3 regions of the Nocardioides sp. NPDC057577 genome follow, and region 3 is predicted to be linked to each of the others. Evidence: riboswitches for the same ligand, from Rfam matches in the RefSeq annotation. Region 3 holds a riboswitch; each other region holds the start of a gene.
What was found. Region 3 has a riboswitch for cobalamin ahead of ACFU7D_RS27190 (VWA domain-containing protein). Riboswitches for the same ligand answer to the same signal wherever they lie in the genome.
Positions count from the first base shown of each region.

Region 1 (13,968 bases), on a different contig from region 3:
AGACGGTGGGCTCGCCGAGGACGATGACGCCGTCGGCACCGACGGTGTACTCGCCCAGGTCACCGGCCTCGAACTTGTCGCCCTCCTTGCCCTCGATGTCACCCGAGGCCAGCGCGTCGGCGGCGTACGCGGAGAGGTAGCCGAGTTGCTCGGGGTCCCACAGCGCGAAGGACTTCACGGTGCCGTCCTTGATGTACTCCCGCATCTGGTTCGGGGTGCCGAGGCCGGTCAGCGCGACCTTGCCCTTGTACTGCGAGTCGGACAGGTAGCGCGCGGCCGCGGCGACGCCGACCGTGGTCGGGCTGATGATGCCCTTGAGGTTCGGGTGGGACTGCAGCAGACCCGCGGTCTTGTCGAAGGACGTCTGGTCGTCGTCGTTGCCGTAGACGGTGTCGACGAGCTTGATGTCGGGGTGGTTGGCAGCCAGCTCCTCCTCCATCAGCTTGATCCACTCGTTCTGGTTGGTGGCGTTGGCCGCCGCGGAGAGGATCGCGATCTCGCCCTTGTCGCCGATCTGCTCGGCGATCAGGTCGACCTGGCTCTTGGCGATGCCGGCGGCGTCGGCCTGGCTGACGAACACGTCGCGGAACTGCGGCTCGGTGTCGGAGTCCATCGTGACGACCTTGGTGCCGGCCTTGCGGGCCTCGTCGAGGGCGTCACCGATGGCGGTCGGGTCGTTGGCCGAGACCACGAGCGCGCCGGCGCGCTGCTGGGTCGCGGTGTTGATGAAGCTGACCTGGGAGTCGGGGGTCGACTCGGTCGGGCCGACCTGCTTCCACGTGGTCCCGATCTCCTCGGCGGCCTTCTGGCCGCCGGTGTCGGAGGCATCGAAGTAGGGGTTGCCGAGGTTCTTCGGGATGAAGGTGATGCTGCTGGTGTCGCCGCCACCCTCTCCATCGCTACCGCTGTCGCTACCGCCGCCACAGGCGGACAGGGCGAGGCCGAGGGCCGCAACGATGGCGACGGCACTGCCTGCGCGTCGGAACTTGCTGGTCATGTCTCTCACTCCGATTTCTTTGAGTTCTTAGAGGATGGTTCGTCCGAGCTGTGTTGCCGGCGATAGGTGCCGACGATGCGGCCGGTCCAGCCGAGAACGCTGGCCGCGATGACTGCTGCGATGAGAAGTACGCCGGTGATGATCTGGATGAGGTTGGCACTGGTCCCGTCGAGGCGGAGCGCGCTGCCGATCGTCCCGATCAGGACGACGCCGGCGATGACGCCGGGGATCGCACCCCGGCCACCGAAGATGGAGACCCCGCCGAGCAGCACCGCCGCGATGACCTGGAGCTCCATACCGGTGGCGTTGTCGCCCCGCGCGCTGCCGTAGCGCAGCGTGAAGTAGATGCCCGCCAACCCCGAGACCAGCCCGCTGAGCGTGAACAGGATCAGCTTCGTACGGTCGACGTTGACGCCGGAGAAGCGGGCCGCGTCCTTGCTGAGACCGGCCGCGAAGATGCCGCGCCCGAAGGGGGTGAAGTGCAGGACCACGGCGAAGATCAGGATCAGGACGACCAGCGGGATCGTCATCAGCGGGATCTGGGAGTCGCCGATCCGGGCCTGGACGAGGTCTTGCCAGGAGTCGGGCCAGTCGGTGATCGCGGTGGTGCCGAGCGCTCCGACCGCGATGCCACGGAATAGCGCCATGGTGCCGATGGTGACGGCGAGCGACGGCAGCCCGTAGCGGGTGACGAGCACGCCGTTGAGCGCTCCCGCGACCGCACAGGCGAGCAGGGCGAGCACCATCGCGGCGACCATCGGCAGGCCCTCGCGGTGCAGCACCCCGAACAGGACGCTGGAGAGTCCGACGACGCTGGCCACCGACAGGTCGATCTCGCCGGTGATGATGATCAGCGTCATCGGCAGCGCGATGAGCAGGATCGGCGCGATGTCGAGGACCAGGAAGTAGACCGTGATCGGGTCGGAGAAGTTGAGGATCGCGATCGAGGCGTACGTCCACACGACGACGAGCAGGGCGATGATCGCCGTGTCCCTGGTCATCAGGGTGCGCTGCCACCACGGCTTGGCGTGGGCGGCGTACGTCCTCGTCGGCGCCTTCTCAGAGGCAAGGAGGCTCATGCCGCCACCTCCGTCGAGGGGAACGAAGCGTACGGACGTGGCGGCCTGAGGCTTGTTGCCGTTCGCTGGCGCTCACTCATGATTCTTCCCTCTCTGCGAGGAGCTTGTCGTGCTGACGGCGCGCGAAGTAGCGGTCCAGGACGATCGCGCCGATGATCAGCGCGCCGACGACGGCCTGCTGCCAGAAGTCGGGGATGCCCAGGACCGGGAGCGCCCGGTTGATGGTGGTGAGGAGGTACGCCCCCAGCGCTGCCCCGAGGACGGTGCCGCTGCCACCGAAGATGGCCACACCGCCGACGACCGCGGCGCCGACCGCCTCGAGCTCGATGCCCTGGCCGACGCCGGAGCTGATGGTGCCGTAGCGGGAGACGTACAGGATCCCGGCGAGGCCGGCGAGCGCACCCGAGGTGGCGAACGCCTGCAGGACCCGGCGCTTGTCGCGCAGCCCGTAGAGGGTGGCGGCGTCGGGGTCGGAGCCGATCGCGTAGAACTCGCGGCCGGCGCGCGTGGAGCGCATCAGGTAGATCACGACGGCCAGCAGCGCGAACGAGATCCAGGCGAGGTTGGGGATGAACAGGAACGACCCGGTGCCGAAGTCGAGCAGCCCGGGCGGGATGTCGGAGGCGTTGATCCGGTCGCTGCCGGCCCACTCGAGCATGATCCCGCGGTAGACGTAGAGCGTGCCGAGGGTGATGACCAGCGCCGGTACCTTGGCGAAGGCGACCAGCGCCCCGTTGACCAGGCCGAGCACGGCGCCCGCGGCGACGGCGATCAGGACGACCACGATCACCGGGAGCCCGGTGTCGAGGAAGAGCCGGCCGGCGAGGTAGGCGGTGAGGCCCAGCGTCGAGCCGACGCTGAGGTCGACGTTGCGGGTGATGATCACCATCGCCTGGCCGATCGCCAGGCAGACGAGGATCGCGGGAGTCAGGGTGAGGTCGCGCCAGCCGTCCGTGCTGAACAGGAAGTTGGGGTTGACCGCAGTGGTCACCACGAGCAGGAGGATGAAGGCGATGGCGATGCCGGTCTCGCGCTGCTTGAGAAGCCAGGTCAGCCGGTTGGCTGCTCGGTGGCGTGGCTGCGGCGCGGCCGGAGCGGGCGCGTCGAGCGTGGTGGTCATGATGCCTCGCTGATGTTCAGGGTGGTGGAGTGGTGGGCCGTCGCCGCGCGCATGACGGCCTCGGGGGTCGCCTCCTCACGGCTCAGCTCGGCCGTCTGGTGGCCTTCGCTGAGGACGATCACCCGGTCGGCCATGCCGAGCACCTCGGGGAGCTCGGAGGAGATCATCAGGATCCCGAGACCCTCCTGGGCCAGGGACGAGAGCAGCCGGTGGACCTCGGACTTGGTGCCGACGTCGATGCCCCGAGTGGGCTCGTCGATGATCAGCACCTTCGGCCGGGTCGAGAGCCACTTGGCCAGGACGACCTTCTGCTGGTTGCCGCCCGAGAGGGTGCCGGCCAGGGTGTCGAGCGTCGCGGCCTTGACCTCGAGCCGGGCGGCCCAGTCGGCGGCCGAGCGGTTCTCGATACCGCTGCTGATCAGCCCGGTGCGAGCGAGCCGGCCACTCATCGGCAGCGTGATGTTGCGCGAGATCGGTGCGTCCAGGACGAGACCGTGCTGGCGACGGTCCTCGGGGACGAACGCCAGACCCATCTCGATCGCCCGCCTCGGGTCACCCGGCGGGACCGGGCGTCCGTCGAGGACGACCTCGCCGCTCTCGTAGGGGTCGACGCCGAAGATCGCCTGAGCGACCTCGCTGCGCCCGGCACCGACGAGGCCCGCCAGGCCGACGATCTCACCTTCGCGGACGGTCAGGCTGATGTCCTGGAACAGTCCCGTGCGGGTGAGGCCCGTGACCTCGAGCAGTGGCTTGCCGACCGTGGCCTCGAGCTTGGGGTAGAGGTCGGAGACCTCGCGTCCGACGAGCCGCTGGACGATCTCGTCCTCGGTGACCTCGGAGATGGGGTCGGTGGAGATGTAGGCGCCGTCGCGCATCACGGTGATCGTGTCGCAGAGCGCGAACACCTCGTCGAAGCGGTGCGAGATGAAGACGACGGCGCAGCCCTGGTCGCGCAGCGTGCGCGCCACGGTCATCAGCCGGTCGACCTCGTTGCCCGAGAGGGCAGCGGTCGGCTCGTCCATGATCAAGACCTTGGCGTCGAGCGAGAGCGCCTTGGCGATCTCGATCAGCTGCTGGTCGGCGATGGAGAGGCCTTCGGTCGGCCGGTCGGGCTCGATCGGGACGCCGAGCCGGGCGAAGAGCTCGACGACCTCGGTGCGCATCGCGGCGCGGTCGATCTTGCCCCAGCGGTTGGTCGGCTGGCGCCCCATGAAGATGTTCTCGGTGACGGAGAGGTCGGGGAAGAGGGTCGGCTCCTGGTAGATGACCGCGACCCCGGCCTGCTTGGCGTCGGCGGTGTTGCGGAAGTCGACCTGCTCCCCGGCGAGCAGGTAGTCGCCCGCGTCACGGCGGTAGAGCCCGGCGACGATCTTGACCAGGGTCGACTTCCCGGCTCCGTTCTCCCCCACGAGCGCGTGGATGGATCCGGCCTCGACCCGGAGGCTTCCGGACCGGAGGGCGCGTACGGGGCCGAACGACTTGGCCACGTCCCGCAGCTCCAGTGCGGCGGGTGTGTCCGGCATGGGCAGCTCCTCGAATTGAAAGGTTTCAAGCCTGGTTTACGCTAGTGATGGCAATCACATACGTCAACACTCTGAGGCCGCTAATTTGAGCGAGATCCGGACTTTGTCATCAGACCGTGTCGGCGCCGGCCTGTCTCCAGGCGGGAATCCCACCGCGTCAGACGGCGTTCAGAGCCCTATGCACGCACTCTGGGTATGGGCACATCCGCACGCGGCATCACTCAACGGACGGCTGCGCGAGGTCGGCATGAACGCCCTCGGCACAGCCGGCTGGAGCGTCGACGAGATCGACCTCTATCGAGAAGGTTTCAATCCACTTCTGGTGGAGCGCGGCGAGGCTGATGTACGCCACCACCAGGACCGGCTACGGGAGGCCGATCTGCTGGTCGTGCAGTTCCCGCTGTGGTGGTATTCGGTGCCCGCCATCCTCAAGGGCTGGATCGACCGCGTCTTCGAGTCGGGGTTCGCCTTCGACGTACCGGATCCGGAGACCGGCAAGCCGCTCAAGTACGGCAAGGGCGGCCTGGTCGGCAAGCGCGCGCTGACCGTCGTCACCGCCGGCGACCGGGCCGCGACCCTCGGTCCGCGTGGGATCAGCGGCGACATCGAGGACGTCCTGTGGCCACTGCTGCACGGCACGTTCTGGTACACCGGGATGGACCCGCTGCGACCGCACCTGATCACCGACGCCGACACCATGAACCCGCAGGTCATGGCCCGGATCGAGGCCGACCTGACCGTACGTCTCGAGGGCGTGATGACGGAGCCGCGGATCGACTACCGGCCCATGGCCGAAGAGCACTACGACCACACGATCAGGCTCCACGACTCGGTCGCACCCGGGGAGGACGGGCTGAGCGCCCATCGCGAGGGCTGAGGCCACGCGCGGGCGGAGCCGCCTGCTACGGTCTTCTGGCCAGCCGCTCGGGACGTAGTCCCGGCACGGGAACCCGGTGAGAGTCCGGGACTGACGCGCAGCGGTGTGGGTGACGGACGGGACACTGTGCCACTGGGCCCTCGGGCCTGGGAAGGCGTCTCGCGCCGGTCGATCCCGAGTCCGAAGACCTGCTGGCCCTGCAGCACACCGCTGCCGGTCAGCACGGGCGACGCGCACCAGCCCGCGACCCGCTCGAGGACCGACGTGCATCCCTCCCGCACCATCCGAACTCTCACCGCGAGCACCGTTCTGGTGCTCGGCTCCACGCTGGCCGGCTGCGCCGCCGACCAGCCCTCCGGCACACAGCAGGCGGCCGCCGGCACCGCCGGCTTCCCGATCACCCTGACCAACTGCGGCCGCGAGATTACGCTCGAGGCACCGCCGGAGCGCGTCGTCTCGCTCAACCAGGGCTCCACGGAGATCCTGCTCTCGCTCGGCCTGGCCGACCGGGTCGTCGGCTCCGCGACCTGGACCGACCCGGTGCTCGACTGGCTGGCCGCGGCCAACGAGGACGTGCCCCGGCTGGCCGAGAACGCGCCCTCCTACGAGCGCGTCCTGGAGACCGAGCCGGACTTCGTCACAGCCTCCTTCGCCAGCACTCTGGGCGAGGGCGGGGTGACCACACCCGAGAACCTGGAGAAGCTCGGCGTGGGCTCCTACCTCTCCCCCGCCGAGTGCCTCAAGGACAACGAGGGCGACGACGACGGCACCCGCCACGACGCCCTCGAGATCGAGACCATCTTCGGCGAGATCACCGACCTGGCGCGGATCTTCGGCGTCCCCGAACGGGGCGAGGAACTCGTCGCCGACCTGTCGGAGCGGCTGGAGAAGGCCCGGGCCGAGGCCCCTGCCGGCGAGGTGAGCGCGATGTACTGGTTCGCCAACTCGGAGTCGCCCTACCTGGCCGGCTGCTGCGGCGGCCCCGGGATCATCGGCCGCACCCTCGGCGTGGAGAACGTCTTCGACGACACCACCGACGAATGGCCGCAGATCAACTGGGAGACCGTCGCCGAGCGCAACCCCGACGTCATCGTCCTCGGCGACCTGACCCGCAAGAGCCAGACCGCCGAGACCGCCCGCGCGAAGATCGACTACCTGAAGACCAACCCGGTCACGTCGCAGATGGAGGCGGTGAAGAACGACCGCTTCGTGACTCTCTCCGGCGCCGAGCTCAACCCGTCGATCCGCACCGTCTACGCCGTCGAGAACGTCGCCGAGCAGCTCGCCGACCTCGGCCTATGAGACTGCGTACGCCGGGCTCCGATCAGCCGAAGCGTCACCCCGGTCGGCCGACTTGGCACGGCGATGACGTCTCGGCCGACGTACGTGACATCTCGACCGACGCACGTGACATCTCGACCGACGCGGGCGACGCCTCGGCCGACGGACGTGACGCCTCGGCGATCGGGATCACCGGCGTCCTGCTGGTCGCGCCCTTGGTGGTGCTGGCCTCGGTCGCGGGGGCGATCACCGTCGGGCCCTCCGACCTGAGCGTCGCCGACGTCTACGGCGTCGTGGCTAACCGGGTCGGCCTCGGCTCTTCCGACCTCACCCTGCTCCAGCAGAGCATCGTGTGGGACCTGCGGCTGCCACGTACGCTGCTGGCGGGGATCTGTGGAGCGGGACTGGCGATCTGCGGGGTGATCCTGCAGTCGCTGCTGCGCAACCCGCTCGCCGACCCGTTCGTGCTCGGCATCTCCTCAGGAGCCTCGACCGGCGCGGTCTCGATCGTCGTGCTGGGCGTCGGATCGGGCGCGATCGGGCTCTCCACCGGGGCGTTCGCGGGAGCGCTCGTGTCGTTCGCGCTCGTGCTGCTGCTGGCCTCGCTCGCCGGCGGCACCACCGACCGGCTCGTCCTGGCCGGCATCGCCGCCACCCAGCTCTTCTCGGCGCTCACCTCGTTCATCGTGTTCACCGCGGCCGACGCCGAGCAGACACGCGGGGTGCTGTTCTGGCTGCTCGGGTCGCTCTCCTCGGCGAGCTGGACCGACGTCCTGGTCTGCGGGGTGATCGTGCTCGGCGGACTGCTCTGCTGCGTCGCGGGCGCCGGCTGGCTGGACGCGTTCGCCTTCGGCAACGACGCGGCGGCCTCCCTCGGAGTCGACGTCGGCCGGATCCGGGCGGTGCTCCTGGTGCTGACGGCGCTGATGACGGCCGTCATCGTGTCCACCTCCGGCGCGATCGGCTTCGTCGGGCTGGTGCTGCCGCACCTGGCACGCGCACTGGTCGGCCCCGGACACCGGCTGCTGCTCCCGGCGACCGCGCTGCTCGGCGCGATCTTCCTGATCTGGGTCGACACCGCGGCCCGGACCGTGATCGACCCCGAGGAGCTCCCGGTCGGGGTGGCGACCGCGCTCGTCGGGGTGCCCGCCTTCGCCCTGGTGCTGATGAGAGCCCGCCGGTGACGGCGCTCGAGGCAGGGCGGGTCCGATGGGCTCCCCGTGGGCGCCTCGTCGTCGACGACGTCTCCCTCCAGGTCGAGGACGGCGTCACCGTCGGGCTGCTCGGGCCCAACGGTTCCGGGAAGTCCTCGCTGATCCGCATCCTGGCGGGGCTGCGGCCCGCGGACTCCGGGGACGTGCTGCTCGACGGCAGCCCGCTCGCCGGCATGTCCCGGCGCCGGCTGGCGCGACGGCTCGCGGTCGTCGAGCAGGAGCCGGCGACCAGCCAGGACCTACGGGTACGCGACGTCGTCGCGCTCGGCCGGATCCCGCACCGCCCGGCCTGGGCGCCCGACAGCGCCCACGACCGCGCCGTCATCGTGGAGGCGGCCACCCACGCCGGCATCGCCGACCGCCTCGACCAGCGCTTCTCGACCCTGTCGGGCGGCGAGCGGCAGCGTACGCAGATCGCTCGGGCGCTCGCCCAAGAGCCCGAGATCCTGCTCCTGGACGAGCCGACGAACCACCTCGACGTACGCCACCAGCTGGCCCTGCTCGCGCTGGTCCGCCGGATGCCCACGACCTGCCTGGTCGCACTGCATGACCTCAACCTCGCCGCCACCTACTGCGACCAGGTCTTCGTGCTCTCCCAGGGCCGCGTCGTCGCCGGCGGGGCGCCCGCGCAGGTGCTCACCGAGGCCCTCATCGCCGAGGTCTACGGAGTCCGCGCCCGGGTGCATCACGACGAGGGCGTCGTCATCCGTTTCCTCGGCCCGGCGTGATGATCAGCCGGTCGAAGCGACTCAGTAAGGAATCCGAGCACAGCCGTAATCGAACGGGTACCGCATCTTACGATCGCTGGCCGGGCCGAACACCCCGTCCACGTCGCTTCCGGTGAAGCCGAAGCGGTTGCTCTGCAACCACTTGACGGCGCTCACCGTGCCTGGGCCGTAGGCGCCGTCGAATCCACCGCTGTTGATGACGTACCGCGCCGCCGCCGTACTGCTGTAGCACAGCACTATGGCCTTCTGAAGCGCTTCAACCGCGCTCTTCGCCCCCGCTCCTGGCCCCATGTAGCACGGCATCGGCTTGGGCAGGGCAGCACCCTCGATCGTCTCGGATCCCGTGCATGGGCCGTACGCCTGGGCGGGCTGGGCTCCAACAGTCACGAGTCCGCCGGGTAGCAGAACTGCCAGCAGAGCAGCCGCCATCATCCTGCGCATACCGTTTTCCCGCATCAGACCCAGACCCACTGGAAGCTCGCGGCCGCGCGCGTCTCACAGCCGCGGTACCTTATGTCGTCGTTCCATGGCCAGGTCATGGCCTTGCTGGTGTTCGGGCCGAACAGGCCGTCCTGCTCGAGCCCGTGACGACCCTGGGCCACCTTCACCGCGGCCTTGGTCGCGTCGCCGTAGATCCCGTCGACGTCAAGGTTGCGCCCGTAGCACTGGTTCAGCGCCCGCTGCAGGGTCTTGACGGCGTTGCCCGTGTGGCCCGGGTTCAGGAAGCACAACGGCGTGTTCCCGTTGTTCGAGTCCTTCACCATCGCCATCCGGTAGTCATAGTTGTGATAGACCCACCCACTCGCACTGCCGTTGCACACGCCCGCAGCCGAAGCCGGGGGCGAGCTGACGACGACGCTCGCACCGACAACCGCCAGCCCGGCGAGCGCGAAAGTGAGCTTTCTGTTCAATGATCTGAGCAACATTCCTCCTGTGATCAAGATCGGACGGCTCAGGCTGACAGGACCGGGTGAGCTCTCAGACCCGTACCGAACCCGTAGTGCTCGGGCGCCGGCCGAGACAGAAACGACGGGACGTTCTTGTCGGTCTACCCGCGGGTAACCGACCGGAACGTCCCGTCGTATCCAGGGGGACCTAGAGCTGAGAGTCGTAGACGCGTACGTAGTCCACGACCATGCTCTGCGGGAACTGGGTCGTGCCGTCGGGGTTGCCGGGCCAGTTGCCGCCGACCGCGACGTTGAGGATGAAGAAGAACGGCTGGTCGAAGACCCAGGGGTTGGCGCCGGTGTTGGCCGTGGTGAAGGTCTGGTAGGCGACCCCGTCGACGGACCAGGTGATCGAGCCGGGCTGCCAGTCGACCGCGAAGGTGTGGAAGGTGTCGGCGAAGGACCAGCCCTGCGGGTGCATGTACTGACCGGTGATGCCGTTGCCGCCGGAGTAGCCCGGGCCGTGCAGGGTGCCGTGGACCAGGTGGGGCTCGTAGCCGACGTTCTCCATGATGTCGATCTCGCCGGAGGCGGGCCAGCCGACGTTGTCGAACTGGCCGCCCAGCATCCAGAACGCCGGCCAGATCCCCTGGCCGCGCGGGATCTGGATACGCGCCTCCAGGCGACCGAACTTCGGCTGGACCTTGCCCTTGGTGGTGAGCCGGGCCGAGGTGTAGCCGCTCCCGCTCTGCCGGGCGGTGATGACCAGGTTGCCGTTGCCGTCGAGCGCTGAGTTGTCGCGGGAGCTCGTGTAGGTCTGCAGCTCGTTGTTGCCCCAGCCCCCGCCTCCGGTCTCGAAGTTCCAGTTGGCGCCGTTCGGGGCACTGCCGGCGGGCCCGTCGAACTCGTCCGACCAGGTCAGCGCGGCCGCCTCGACCTCTCCGGTGCGGGTCGCCGAGCCGCCGGCGTCGGGGCTGGGCACGGCGGCCGGCGCGGCCAGCGGTGCGACCAGGACGAGAGCCAGAGCGGCGGTCGCCGTGAGTGTGGTGCGGATGGTGCGGATCCTCGAGCTACGCATCGAAACGCTCCTTCATGGGGGTTAACTGTAAGGCGACCTTACTGTTATTTGCCGTGCGACGGAACGGAAACGCCGGGCGACGTCCGGTCACCGCGAGAACACGCTCGATGCGCTCTAATTGATCCCCGGAGCGGGGCCATCGGGGGCCCTGCCCTGCAGGTGAGGTGATCGCATTGGCACGGGATCCATACAGGCCACGGACGCCGATCATCGGCATGACGATGGTGTTCCTCGCGTTGGCGATCGTCGGGGTGACGGCGTACCTGCATCTCGGCTGGTGGTCGCTGATCGGCTACGCCGTGGCGGCGGCCGTCGCCGTGGTCGGCGGGTGGCTGCTGTTCAAGGACGTGCCCGAGCCACCGCACTCCGGACCGGGAGCGAGCCGATGACCGACACCGACGACCAGACCAGCGGCCAGACCAGCGGCCAGATCAGCGGACTGACCGACGAGGACGAGGGCTACCACAAGAGCCTCAGCCCGCGGCAGCTGCAGATGATCGCGATCGGCGGCGCCATCGGCACCGGGCTGTTCCTGGGTGCGGGCGGCCGCCTCCGCGAGGCCGGGCCGGGCCTGTTCCTCGTCTACGCCTTCTGCGGGGTGTTCGTCTTCCTGATCCTGCGGGCGCTCGGCGAGCTCGTGCTGCACCGACCGTCATCGGGGTCGTTCGTCTCCTACGCCCGGGAGTTCCTCGGCGAGCCGGCCGCGTTCGCCGCCGGCTGGATGTACTTCCTGAACTGGGCGATGACCTCCATCGTCGACGTCACCGCGATCGCGACGTACATGCACTTCTGGGGCACCTTCGAGGTCGTCCCGCAGTGGGTGATCGCGCTGATCGCGCTCGCGGTCGTGCTCTCGATGAACCTGATCTCGGTCAAGCTCTTCGGCGAGCTGGAGTTCTGGGCGGCGCTCATCAAGGTGGTCGCGCTGCTGGGCTTCCTCGTGCTCGGGACGATCGTGCTCGCCGGAGGCAAGGAGCTCAACGGCCAGGAGACCGGGATCGGGATGGTGATCGACAACGGCGGGCTCTTCCCGGTCGGCGTGCTCCCGCTCGTCATCGTCATCTCCGGCGTCGTCTTCGCGTACGCAGCGGTCGAGCTCGTCGGCACCGCCGCCGGCGAGACCGCCGAGCCGGCGAAGATCATGCCCCGGGCGATCAACTCCGTCATCGCCCGCATCGCGGTGTTCTACGTGGGCTCGCTGGTGCTACTCGCGCTGCTGCTGCCCTACACGTCCTACCGGGCGGACGAGAGCCCGTTCGTGACGTTCTTCGACCAGCTCGGGATCGCGAACTCCGGCACCATCATGAACCTCGTGGTGCTGACCGCGGCGCTCTCCTCCCTCAACGCCGGCCTCTACTCGACCGGACGCATCCTGCGGTCCATGGCGATGAGCGGGAGCGCCCCGACCTTCACCGGTCGAATGTCGAGGAACGGCGTTCCGTACGGCGGGATCCTGCTCACCGGCTGCATCACGCTCCTCGGCGTCGGCCTCAACGCGATCGTGCCGGGCCAGGCGTTCGAGATCGTGCTGAACATGTCGGCGCTCGGCATCATCGCGTCCTGGGCGACCATCGTGATCTGTCAGATCCAGCTCTACCGGCGCTGGAAGAAGGGCTTGATGTACCGGCCCGACTTCCGGCTGTGGGGATCCCCGTGGACCGGCTACGCCACCCTCGTGTTCCTCGCGACCGTGCTGGTCCTGATGGGCTTCGACTATCCGATCGGCACCTGGACGGTCGCGACCCTGGTCGTCATCATCCCGGCGCTGATGATCGGCTGGCGGCTCGTCCGCGACCGCGTCCAGCAGATCGCCGTCGAACGCGAGGGCTACACCGGTGCGATCCCGATCAGGGCGGAGCGTCCGATCTCCGACGAGGCGACAGGCGGCGGCCCCCGCGACGACGAGGGACCGCGCAGCTGATCCTCGCGGTCAGGCGACCGGCCCCTCGCCGAGCGTCACGGTGGTGGTGTGGGCCTCGCCGGCGGCATCGGTCCAGCTGAGCGAGATCTCCTCGCCGGGCTCGTGGCTGCCCAGGACCGAGGTGATGTCCTCGATGCTAGCCACGGCGGTCCCTCCGACGGAGGTGATCGTGCTGCCCGCGGTGACCCCGGCCGCCTCGGCGGCGCCGTCCTCGACGACACCGACGACCAGCGTCGACCTGGTCGTGTCGACCTGCACCCCGAGCGCGGCCGCCGAGCCGCCGATCTCGACGTCGCCGGACTCCTCCCCCGCCAGGATCTGGGCGGCGATGTCGAGCACGGTGTCGATCGGGATGGCGTAGCCCGAGATCTCGGCCGATCCCGAGGTCGCGGCGACGTTCATCCCGATGACCTCGCCGTCCTCGTCGAGCAGCGCACCGCCGGAGTCGCCCGAGACGACATCGGCGTCGGTCTGGATAAGGTCGCTGAGGTCGGAGGCGGTGCCGTCCTCGTTGTTGACGGTGATCGCGGTGCTCGGGTCGGTGACCGTGCCGTCTGCGGCCGAGAGCGAGCCCTGGCCCTCGGCGTTGCCGACAGCGGTGACCTCCTCGCCCTGGGTCGCCGCGTCCCGGTCGGTCGCGACCGTCGAGAGGCCCGAGGCGTCCTCGAGCTGCAGCACCGCGACGTCACGGACGTCGTCGTAGCCGAGGACCGTCGCGGCGTACGTCTCCCCGGTGCTCGGGTCGGTCACGGTGATCGACGTGGCGCCCTCGACGACGTGGTGGTTGGTCACCACGATCCCGTCGCCGGTGATCGTGAGTCCGGTGCCCGCCCCCTGCGCGGAGCCGTAGCCGACCGCGGTGTTGATCAGCACCACGCCGGTCGACTCCGCGTCGGTCGCCGGCTCGGAGTCGACGGTCGCGGTCGAGGTGCCGAGGCTCTGCCGGTAGGGGTCGACGATCCCGCCGCCATAGGCTCCGCCGTAGCTCTCGGCGGAACCGCCGTAGCCGTACCCGGGACCGGACTCGGCTGCGTACGTCCTGGTGGCGCCGACCGCGGCCACCGCGAGGGCCGGGGTGGCGATCGGGATCGCGACGAGCGGGATCGCCGCAGCGGCGAGCAGTGAACGGCGGATACGGCGGGAGCGGGACATCGGGTCCTCCTTGAGGCGGTTGATGCCTCAAGATTCCGCCCAGGTGCTGTGGACTTCCTGTGAGGAAGGCACGGACTGGCTGGGAAAAGTCAGTAGGAGCCTCAGCGCCCG
Region 1 covers NZ_JBHVGB010000070.1:12,763-26,730, reverse strand. The annotation lists gene rhaS (rhamnose ABC transporter substrate-binding protein) at 1-997, opposite strand, end outside; gene ACFU7D_RS15505 (ABC transporter permease) at 1,003-2,076, opposite strand; gene ACFU7D_RS15500 (ABC transporter permease) at 2,153-3,196, opposite strand; gene ACFU7D_RS15495 (sugar ABC transporter ATP-binding protein) at 3,193-4,719, opposite strand; gene ACFU7D_RS15490 (NAD(P)H-dependent oxidoreductase) at 4,898-5,596, shown strand; cobalamin riboswitch at 5,620-5,807, shown strand; gene ACFU7D_RS15485 (ABC transporter substrate-binding protein) at 5,861-6,898, shown strand; gene ACFU7D_RS15480 (FecCD family ABC transporter permease) at 6,895-8,061, shown strand; gene ACFU7D_RS15475 (ABC transporter ATP-binding protein) at 8,058-8,819, shown strand; gene ACFU7D_RS15470 (peptidoglycan-binding domain-containing protein) at 8,841-9,260, opposite strand; gene ACFU7D_RS15465 (peptidoglycan-binding protein) at 9,275-9,730, opposite strand; gene ACFU7D_RS15460 (glycoside hydrolase family 16 protein) at 9,915-10,784, opposite strand; gene ACFU7D_RS15455 (hypothetical protein) at 11,000-11,173, shown strand; gene ACFU7D_RS15450 (amino acid permease) at 11,170-12,705, shown strand; gene ACFU7D_RS15445 (S1C family serine protease) at 12,715-13,857, opposite strand.
Region 1: linked by a shared signal. The riboswitch ahead of ACFU7D_RS15485 (ABC transporter substrate-binding protein) and the one ahead of ACFU7D_RS27190 (VWA domain-containing protein) in region 3 are both predicted to bind cobalamin.

Region 2 (4,765 bases), on a different contig from region 3:
CAGCAGCGTCGACTTCCCCACCCCGTTCACGCCCACGATCCCGAGGCTGGTCCCCGCAGGTACGTCGAGGTCGACATCGCGCAGCACCTCACGCTCGCCCAGACGGGCCCCGACCCCGCGCAGCCGCAGCACCGGCCCCGCGCCGCCGCGCCCACTCATCGCTCACCACCGAACCGGTAGCGGCTCCGGCCCATCAGCAGCAGGAAGAGCGGTGCACCGACGACGCCGGTGACCACCCCCAGCGGGATCTCCTGCGGTCGGGCCACCATCCGCGCGAGCACATCGACCCACAGCAGGAAGAGCCCGCCGCCCAGCGCCGCGACCGGGAGCACCACCCGGTGCCGGGCCCCGACGAGCAGCCTGGCGGCGTGCGGCACGATCAGGCCGACGAACCCGATCCCGCCGCTCACCGCGACCAGCACCCCGACCAGCACCGAGAGGCCGACGAACAGGGCGCCGCGCAGCGCCGCGACGTTGACGCCGAGCGCTGCCGCGGTCTCCGGCCCGGCGGCGAGCGCGTCCAGCCACCGGTGCAGCGCCAGCATCCCGGCGGCAAGCACGAGACCGACGATCGCAGGCACCCACAACTTCTCCCAGCTGGCGCCGCCGACGCTGCCGAGCATCCAGAACATCACCGAGTTCGCGGCCCGCGGGTCGTCGCTGGCGAAGACCAGGAAGGAGGCGATCGCGGAGAGCCCCGAGGAGAGCACCACCCCGGAGAGCACCAGCCGGATCGGGGTCAGTCCGCCCTGCGCGGTCGCCACCAGCCAGACCAGCAGCGCTGCCCCGATCGCTCCGAGCAGGGCACCGGTCGAGACCGCGTAGATCCCGAAGCCGACCAGGGCGCCGGTGGTGATCGCCGCCGTCGCCCCCACGGCTGCACCGGAGCTGATGCCGAGCAGGAACGGGTCGGCCAGCGGGTTGCGTACCAGGGTCTGCATGCCGGCGCCGGCGACGGCCAGCCCGGCGCCCACGACGAGCGCCATCAGCGCGCGCGGCAGCCGCAGCTCCCACACGATCACGTCCCATCTCCCGGTGGCCTCCCCCTCGAGCCGGTCGGTGACCGTGGCGACGACCTCGGTCAGCGGGATGTGCTCGGAGCCGAACGCCAGGGACGCCACCACGCTCATCGCCGAGGCGAGCAGCAACCCGGCCACCAGCGGTAGGAACGGGACGCGTCGTCTCCCGGCACGAGCACGGGCGCGAGCACGGGCACGGTCTTCCACGGCGGTCGGCCTCTCAGGTCCTCTGGACCCTGGTCGCGAGGGCCGTGACGTACATCTGAGCCGACAGGTTTTCGGACTCGGGTTCACCCGGCGAGGCCGCCTTCCCAGGGACTCGTCCCCAGTGGCTTCTCAGCATCGCCGTCGCCCTCACCGCTGCGCGCCAGTCCCGGATTCACACCGGAGTTCCCTGGCATCCATCAGGATGCGTTCGACTCGGCGCCGAGGCTAGCACGGGTCGCCGAACCGGTGCCGGGGATGTTTCCGACGACACGGCGAAGCACAAGATCTAGGAAGTTGCATTGGTGTAATTCCCGCATATAGTGGTCCTCGCAGCTGGTTCTCCTTCCTCGGCGACGGGGCGGGAGAGGCAAGAGGGAACCCGGTGTGAGTCCGGGACTGCCCCGCAGCGGTGAGTGGGAACGACCGCCGTCACGAAGCACTGGGAGCAAGCCATGCTCCTGGGAAGCGACGGCCACTAGGACCGAGCACGATGACGCCCACGAGTCCGAAGACCTGCCAGTGCCCACCTCATGGTGGGGTCCGCGACCTCGAGGGAAGGTCAGGGGATCGAGCGTACGACGCCGTCCTCTCCTGCCCCGGCACGGATGCACGAGACATCCAGCGGGCCGCGGGGCCCGCCTGAACAAGGGGGCATGGGGCTTGATCGACACCGAGGGTCTACCGATCCGCACGGAGAAGTCGGCGTACGTCTTCGACTATCCGATGGCCGAGGACCTGGCCAAGAAGCAGCGGAGCATCTTCTGGACGGCCGAGGAGATCCCGGTCGAGAACGACAAGCAGGACTTCCTGGTCAACATGACCGACGCCGAGCAGGCCGCGGTCAAGACGACGCTGAAACTGTTCACCATCTACGAGCTGATCCTCGGCGGCGAGGTGTGGGGCGACCGGCTCTTCCACTCCTTCCCGCGGCCTGAGGTCCAGATGATGACCAACGCCTTCTCGTTCGCCGAGCTGAACATGCACGCGCCGTTCTACGCCAAGCTCAACAAGACCCTGATGATCGACACCGAGGAGTTCTACGACTCCTACAAGAACGACCCGGTGCTGGCCGAGCGGATCGCCTTCGTGTGGGACGCGATCGCCGACGAGGACCTGCTCTACGCGCTGAGCGTCTTCACGCTGATGGAGAACTGCGTCCTCTACTCCAACTTCGCCTTCCTCAAGCACTTCCAGTCCGGCGGGAAGAACCTGCTGCAGAACGTGATCAGCGGCATCAACTTCTCCGCCCGCGACGAGAACCTGCACGCCACCGGCGGCGCCTGGCTGTTCAACACCACCCTGGACGAGTACGCCGCCACCGTCCCGGCCGACAAGTTCGAGGCCGAGCGCTCCGACCTGTTCGAGCGCGTCCGCGGCGTCGCCGAGCACCTCTACGCCCACGAGGCCCGGATCGTCGAGATGCTCTTCGCCCACGGGCCCATCACCGGCATCGACCAGGCCGACCTGGAGGCCTTCGTGAAGTCCCGGGTCGACATGACGCTGGAGAACATGCGGATGGAGCCGCTGTTCGGGGTCGAGGACAACCCGATCGCCGAGTGGTTCTACAGCGGCATCAACGGCACCCAGTTCCACGACTTCTTCCAGGTCACCGGCAACGAATACAACCGCAACATCGGCGAGACGGAGTTCAGCTTCTAATGAGTAACAGCCTGATGAGTGACAACAGCTGGGAAGCACTCTCCGCCGAGCGCAAGGCGCTGCAGGCTTCGGGCACCGTGCCCGCCTTCATGACCACCGCGGGCTACGCGATGTTCAAGGCCAAATACACCGTGGCCGACCAGAGCGTCCGGGAGCGCTACGAGACCATCGCGGCCACCGCCGGCGACCTCGCCGACGAGATGTACCCCCGCGAGGACGGCGTCTCCTGGCAGGAGCCGTTCTTCGAGGCGATCTGGAACGGCTGGCTCTCGCCGTCGACGCCGGTGCTCTCCAACCTGGGCACCGACCGCGGCCTGCCGGTCTCGTGCGAGGGCTCCTACGTGGAGGACTCGGTCTGGGGCTTCTACGAGACCCTCAAGGAGGCGGCGATCCTGTCGCAGAACGGGTTCGGCACCTCGGCCTACCTCGGCGACGTCCGGCCCCGGGGCGCGAAGTTCTCCGACAACGGCAAGGCCAACGGCGTGGTCCCGGTCTTCTGCAACTTCGTGGAGATGACCAACCAGATCAGCCAGGGCGCCACCCGGCGCGGCTCCTGGGCGGGCTACCTGCCGGTGGACCACCCGGACTTCTACGAGCTCGCCGACCTGATCTTCCGCGAGCCGGCCAACAAGAACATCGGCTGGATCTTCAGCCAGGCGTTCATCGACCGGATGCTGGCCGGCGACAAGGACGCGCTCGAGCGCTACCAGCGGGTGCTGAAGATCCGGGTGGTGCTCGGCAAGGGCTACATCTGGAAGGTCGACACCGTCAACGCGGCCCAGACCGAGTCCTACAAGGCCAACGGGCTGGAGAACAAGGCCTCCAACCTGTGCTCGGAGATCACCCTCTTCTCCGACGAGGACCACTCCTACACCTGCGTGCTCTCCTCGCTGAACCTGTCGACCTATGACGAGTGGAAGGACCAGGACACGGCGTACGTCGCGACCGTCTTCCTGGACGCGGTCGCCGAGGCGTTCCTGCGCAAGGCCCGCACGATCCGTGGTCTGGAGCGGGCGGTGCGCTACACCGAGAAGGCCCGCAGCCTGGGGCTCGGCGTGATGGGCTACCACGACTACCTGCAGAAGCAGCGGGTGCCGTTCGAGTCGGACAAGGCGGCGGCGCTCAACAAGGACATCTTCGAGCGGATCTCGTCGAGCGCGGACGCCGCGTCGAGGTGGATGGGCTCGGCCGCGGGCATCCCGGAGTGGTGCGTCGGGCGGCGCAACTCCCACCTGATGGCGATCGCGCCGACGATGAGCACCGCGGTGATCGTCGGCGGCACCAGCCAGGGCATCGAGCCGTACGTCGCCAACGTCTGGAACCAGACCACCTCGGCCGGTGAGATGCCGCGAGCCAACCAGAACCTCGTCGAGGTGATGAAGGAGCGCGGCGTCTACGACCAGGAGCACATCTCCGACATCATCGACAACGGCGGTTCCGTGCAGCACGTCACCTGGCTCGACGAGCACGAGAAGGACGTCTTCAAGACCGGCTACGAGATCGACCAGGAGATCCTGCTCGCCCGGGCCTCGGACCGCCAGGCCTACATCGATCAGTCGCAGTCGCTGAACCTGTTCTTCCAGGCCGACGCGACGCCTCAATACATCAGCAAGATCCACAAGCTCGCGCTGCTCGACCCGAACATCAAGAGCCTGTACTACCTGCGCTCGCGGGCCGGGATCCAGGCCAGCAAGCAGACCCGCACCAACTGACCCAGTTCGACGGAGAGGCATGAGCATGAACGAGAACCCGACCACTGAGGCCACCGACGCCATCGACGACCTGACCTGGGACGACTGGAGCGACGCCGCGGTCTGTGCGATCGAGAACGGCCCGGACTGCGAGGCCTGCGAAGGATGAGCGACTCGGCCCTCGGGCGG
Region 2 covers NZ_JBHVGB010000266.1:196-4,960, forward strand. The annotation lists partial or broken gene ACFU7D_RS28505 (ATP-binding cassette domain-containing protein) at 1-159, opposite strand, end outside; gene ACFU7D_RS28510 (FecCD family ABC transporter permease) at 156-1,130, opposite strand; cobalamin riboswitch at 1,271-1,454, opposite strand; cobalamin riboswitch at 1,544-1,762, shown strand; gene ACFU7D_RS28515 (ribonucleotide-diphosphate reductase subunit beta) at 1,887-2,885, shown strand; gene ACFU7D_RS28520 (ribonucleotide reductase N-terminal alpha domain-containing protein) at 2,900-4,597, shown strand; gene ACFU7D_RS28525 (hypothetical protein) at 4,617-4,745, shown strand.
Region 2: linked by a shared signal. The riboswitch ahead of ACFU7D_RS28515 (ribonucleotide-diphosphate reductase subunit beta) and the one ahead of ACFU7D_RS27190 (VWA domain-containing protein) in region 3 are both predicted to bind cobalamin.

Region 3 (6,113 bases):
AGCCTCCGCCCAGGTAGATCCCGCTCGTCCCCTCGGGAAGCGCGGGATCGGTGAGCGGGTCGAAGGAGCGTACGTCGCAGCCTGCCGCCTCCAGGAGCTCCTCGGTCTCGGGGTAGCGGAACGTGAACGCCCGCCCACCCGCGACCGCGATCACGGGACGCACTGTGTTGGTCTCGACACGCCCAGCGGTGGGCCCGCTGGTTGAGCCGGCGTCGTGAGGTACGAACGACGCCGTGTCGAAACCAACACGGTCGGCTTCGCGCAACGCCAGCAACGGATCCCACGGAGCATCATCGAGCCCGGGCGCCGAACGGGCGACCTCCAGCAAGGCACCCAGGTCCAGGTGGGCGGCAACCTGCTCACCCAGCCGCTCGATCAGCGCGACCGACTCGTCGCGCTCGGCGACCGGGACGAGCCCCAGGTGGCGCGACGGGGTGGCCAGCGACTCATCACGCGGCAGGAGACCGAGCACCGGCAGGCCGACCTGCTCCAGCGCTCGCCGGATCTCCTCGGCGTTCCGCCCGGGCGAGCAGCGGTTGAGCACGACTCCCCCGATGCGTACGGACGGGTCGAAGGCGGCCATCCCGGCGGCGATCGCGGCGGCGGAGCGGGACATCCGGGCGACGTCGAGGACCAGGACCACCGGCGAGGACGTCAGCGAGGAGACATGGGCGGTGGAGGCGAAGCCGTCGGTGCCGAGGCGGCCGTCGTAGAGGCCCATGACACCTTCGATGATCGCCACGTCCGCCCCGGCGGCGCCGTGGAGGAGCAGCGGCACGACCCGCGACTCCCCCACCAGATGAGGGTCGAGGTTTCGCCCCGGCCGCCCGGTGGCGAGCGCGTGGTAGCCCGGGTCGATGTAGTCCGGGCCGACCTTGTGACCGCTGACCTCGTGCCCGGCGGAACGCAGCGCCGCCATCAGCCCGGTGGCGATCGTCGTCTTCCCCGACCCTGTCGAGGGAGCCGCGACCACCAGCCGGGGCAGGGTCACCATTCGATGCCCCGCTGGCCCTTCTGGCCGGCGTCCATCGGGTGCTTGATCTTGGTCATCTCGGTGACCAGGTCCGCCACCTCGAGCACGGCGGGGTCGGCATCGCGGCCGGTGATCACGACGTGCTGGCGCCCCGGCCGCTCGGAGAGCACGGAGGCCACCTCCTCGGCGTCGACCCAGCCCCACTTGATCGGGTAGGTGAACTCGTCGAGGACCAGCAGGTCGTACGTCTCCGCGGCCAGGCACCGCTTGATCTCGGCCCAGCCCTCGGCGGCGGCCGCGGCGTGGTCCTCGGCCTCCCCCTGCTTGCGGCTCCAGGACCAGCCCGAGCCCATCTTGTGCCAGTCGACCGGCCCGCCCTCGCCGGTCTCCTCGTGCAGCGTCCCGAGGCGCTCGAGCACGGTCTGCTCGCCGATGCGCCACTTGGCCGACTTCACGAACTGGAAGACCCCGATCCGCCAGCCCTGGTTCCAGCCGCGCAGCGCGAGCCCGAAGGCGGCCGTCGACTTCCCCTTGCCCGGCCCGGTGTGGACCATCACCAGCGGCCGGTTGCGGCGCTGGCGGGTGGTGAGCCCGTCGTCGGGTACGTTCAGCGGCTGTCCCTTGGGCATCAGGCTGCTCCCTTCCCGCTGGTGGTGTAGCCGTGCACCGCGGAGGTCAGCGCCTCGGCGCTCACCTCGGCGACCGGCACGTGCTCGGCGCCCAGGTGCTCGGCCAGCCGGCGGGCCAGCCCGAGCCGCATCGGCCCGCTCTCGGAGTCGATGACGACGGTCGTGACACCGAGACCGGCGACGTACGCGGCGGCCTGCTGCGAGCGCGCGACCGCGCCCTTCCCGTGGGCTTTGGAAGTGGCGCGACCGTCGGTGACGACCACCAGCAGCGGCCGCAGATCGGGGTCGCGCAGGTGCTCGCGCTGGAGCACGCGGGCGGCCTCGAGGAGGCCTTCGGCCAGCGGCGTACGTCCTCCGGCGGGGATCTCGTCGAGACGGACCGCCGCGAGGTCGACCGAGCTCGTCGGCGGCAGCACCAGCTCGGCGCCCTCACCGCGGAACGTGATCATCCCGACCTTGTCGCGGCGCCGGTAGGCGTCCAGCAGCAGCGAGAGGACCGCGGCCTTGACCTGCGCCATCCGCTTGCGCGCGGCCATCGAGCCGGAGGCGTCCACGCAGAAGAGCACCAGGTTGGCCTCGCGGCCCTCGCGAATCGCGGTCCGCAGGTCCTCGGAGCGCAGCTCGACCTTGGCCGAGGTGCGCGAGCGGGCGCTCTGCTTGCCTGCGGCCGCCTTGAGCGTCTCGACGAGGTGGAGTGATCCGCGGGTGCTGACGCTGGCGCCGATCCGGCGGCCGCTGCTGCCGATCGCCTTGCTCCGGCCGCCGGTGCGGCCCGTACCGAGGCCCGTCACGGTCAGGAGGCGTGGGCGGTAGGCCGGGGCTGCGGCGGTGACGGACTCGCCTGCGGGAGCGGAGGGACTCTGTGGCTGGTCGGGTGCGTCATCGGCTGTGTTGGTCTCGACACCGCTCGCTTCGCTCGCGGGCTCGACCGACGGTGGCTGATCGGTCGAGCCGTCCCCATCGCTGGTCGAGCCGCCGGAGCCGCTAGGCGGAGGCGTGTCGAGACCAACAGAGTCGTCAGCGCCACCTTCATCCGAGTCCCCGCCCTCCGGCGGCTCGGGCGGCAGCTCCTCGTCGCCGAGGATGCGGTCGAGCAGGTCCTCGTCGAGCCCGGGAGCGTCGAAGGGGTTGCGTCGGCGGCGGTGCGGGAGGGCCAGCAGGGCGGCGCGGCGGATGTCTGCGCGGGTGACCTCGGAGCGCCCGGCCCAGGCCGCGTGTGCGACCGCGGTGCGGGCGGTGACGATGTCGGCGCGCAGCCCGTCGACCTCGAACGCCGCGCAGACCTCGGCGATCTTGAGCAGCCCCGGCGCGGTGAGCCGGACCTTCCCGACGAGGGCGCGCGCGGTGGAGACCCGAGCGGTCAGGTCTCGCTCGGCGGCCAGATAGCGCTCGACGAACCCGGGCGCGTCCAGGTCGAAGGCCATCCGACGGCGTACGACCTCCGCCCGAAGGTAAGGATCCCGGGGGGCGGCGACCTCGACGGTGAGCCCGAAGCGGTCCAGCAGCTGCGGTCGCAGCTCGCCCTCCTCGGGGTTCATGGTGCCGATCAGTACGAACCGGGCGGCGTGCTCGACCGAGACGCCGTCCCGCTCGACGCTGACCCGGCCCATCGCCGCCGCGTCCAGCAGCAGGTCGACGAGGTGGTCGTGGAGCAGGTTGACCTCGTCGACGTAGAGCAGGCCGCGGTGTGCCCGCGCGAGCAGCCCCGGCTCGAACTCGACCGCGCCGCGCGACAGCGCGCTCTCCAGATGGAGCGAGCCGACGACGCGGTCCTCGGTGGCCCCGACCGGGAGCTCGACCAGCCGCACCGGCCGGCTCTCCACGACGGCGGCGGACCCGAAGGGACCGTCCGGCGACTCCGCGGAGGGGTCGGCGGGGTCGATCGAGAACCTGTCCCCGGCGTAGACCGAGATCGAGGGCAGCACGGCCGCCAGACCGCGTACGGCCGTCGACTTCGCGGTCCCCTTCTCGCCACGGACCAGTACCCCGCCGATCTCCGGGGAGATGGTGGTCAGCACGAGCGCGAGGCCCATGTCGTCGAGGTCGTCCGCCTGGCAGCCGAGGACGGCAGAAAATGGGTAGTGCACCGGCATGAGAGGCTCCCGCTCCCTATCGCGTTGGATGGATGGACGCGAGGCCGGTCTTCGGACTTGTCGAGTCCCCGTGAGGGGGCTCGATTCACCGCAGCGGGCCTGTGCCGGAATCTCACCGGCTTCCCAGATTCTCCCCAGTCGGGGCACCTCGCGCCTGTGCGGTCACTGTAGCGTCTGGCCTCATGATCGTCGTGGTGGGCATCGGTGCCGGAGGTTGGGACGAGATCCCCGTACGTCACCAGCAGCTGATCCGGGAGTCGGCCGTCCTCCTCGGCGGCAAGCGTCATCTCGACCTCGTCCCGGATGCCCCCGGCCAGCGGCGCGAGCCCTGGCCGTCGCCGCTGCGCGAGGGGCTCCCGGCGCTCCTCGAGTCGCTGCCGGACGACTCCCCCGTCGTCGCTCTGGCCTCGGGCGACCCGCTGGTCTCCGGCATCGGGACGACCCTGATCTCGCTCCTAGGTCGGGAGAACGTACGTATCGAGCCGGCCGTCTCCTCCGTCGCCCTCGCCCGCGCCCGGATGGGCTGGGCGGCCGAGACGTGCGTGGTCGTCAGCCTCGTCGGCCGCGACGTGTCACTGGTCGCGCGCGAGCTCGCTCCCGGCCGCCGGATCCTTGCGCTCTCCTCCGACGAGTCGACTCCTGCCGCACTCGCGGAGCTCTTGGTCACAACCGGTTTCGGAGCCTCGACCATGACCGACCTGGGCGATCTGGGAGCGGAGTCGGAGAGCAGGCGCTCCGCGACGGCATCGACCTGGTCCGGCGAGTCGCCGCGGCTCAACATCGTGGCCATCGAGTGCGTCGGCGCCTCACTCCTCGGCTGGGCCGCGGGTCTTCCCGACGACGTCTTCGAGAACGACGGCCAACTGACCAAGCGTGACCTGCGGGCCTCGGCCCTGGCGCGACTGGCCCCCACGCCCGGGGCGCACCTGTGGGACGTCGGCGCCGGTGCCGGCTCGGTCGGGATCGAGTGGATGCGGGCGCATCCGACCTGCACCACGACCGCGATCGAAGGCAGCTCCGAGCGGGCGGCCAGGATCGCCCGCAACGCCGCCCGGCTCGGGGTTCCGGGACTGAACGTGGTCGAGGGCCGTGCACCCGATGCCCTGGCCGGCCTCCCTGCCCCGGATGCGATCTTCATCGGCGGCGGCGCGACCCGCCCCGGCGTGCTCGACACCTGCCTCGCCGCCCTGCGCCCCGGCGGGCGCCTGGTGGTCCACGGCGTCACGCTGGAGACCGAGCAGCTCCTGGCGCGACAGCACGCCGAGCTGGGCGGCGAGCTGACCCGGATCTCGGTGGAGTCCGTCGACGCGATCGGCACCTTCCGCGGCTGGGCACCCCAGCGCACGGTCGTGCAGTGGTCCTACAGCGCGCGCCAGCGCTCGCGAGGTGTCGATCCGGTCAGTGGCCCGGAGATACTGACGGACTAGCCGAACTTCTCCTCGTGGACCACCGTCGAGAGCGGCGAGCGGTGGCGCCAGCCGAAGCGCTCGAGGTCGGGGACGTCGGGGAGGTCGGCGACGGGCCCGACGCAGAGCCAGGCGACGGGACGTACGCCCTCGGGCATGCCGACCAGGTCCCGCAGGAACTCCTCACGGTAGAAGCTGACCCAGCCGACGCCGAGTCCTTCGGCGGTGGCCGCCAGCCAGAGGTTCTGGATGGCGCAGACGACTGAGTAGAGGCCGGCGTCGGCGATGGCGTGGCGGCCGAGGACGTTGGGCCCGCCGCGGGTCGGGTCGTAGCCGACCACGATGCCCAGCCCGGACTCGCGGATGCCCTCGATCTTGATCCTGGAGAAGGTCTCGGCCCGCTCGCCGGCCAGGGTCGCGGCGAAGGTGTCACGCTCGGTCGCGACGTGGGCGTGGAAGCGCTCGAGGCGGTCGGTGTCGCGTACGAGCACGAAGTCCCAGGGCTGCGACATGCCGACGCTCGGGGCGGCGTGGGCTGCGGAGAGGAGCCGGTCGAGCACAGCAGGATCGACGGGGTCGCCGGTGAACTCCGCACGCGTGTCCCGGCGGCGGTTGATGGCGTCGTAGAGGTCCATCAGGCACGCGCCTCCAGGTTTCGCGGGCGGGCCGCGTCGTAGAGGAACGACTCGCCCCCGTCGCGGGCCAGCGCGGGCCCGGCGAGGATCACGGCGGCCTGTCGCAGGCCGGCCTCCTCGACGGCGTCGGCGATCGTGGAGACCGTCCCGCGCAGGACCAGCTCGTCGGGCTGGCTGGCACGGTAGACGACCACGACCGGGCACTCGGGGCCGTAGTAGGGCACCAGCTCGGCCATCAGCTCGCGGGCGCGCCGGATCGCGAGATGGAGCACGAGCGTGGCCCCGGTCGCCGCGTACGCAGCCAGAGACTCCCCTTCCGGCATGGCCGTCGACCGGGCCTGCGTCCGGGTGAGGACGACCGACTGCGCCACCAGCGG
Region 3 covers NZ_JBHVGB010000226.1:546-6,658, forward strand. The annotation lists partial or broken gene ACFU7D_RS27180 (cobyrinate a,c-diamide synthase) at 1-994, opposite strand, end outside; gene cobO (cob(I)yrinic acid a,c-diamide adenosyltransferase) at 988-1,602, opposite strand; gene ACFU7D_RS27190 (VWA domain-containing protein) at 1,602-3,695, opposite strand; cobalamin riboswitch at 3,720-3,861, opposite strand; gene cbiE (precorrin-6y C5,15-methyltransferase (decarboxylating) subunit CbiE) at 3,878-5,122, shown strand; gene bluB (5,6-dimethylbenzimidazole synthase) at 5,119-5,736, opposite strand; partial or broken gene ACFU7D_RS27205 (SAM-dependent methyltransferase) at 5,736-6,113, opposite strand, start outside.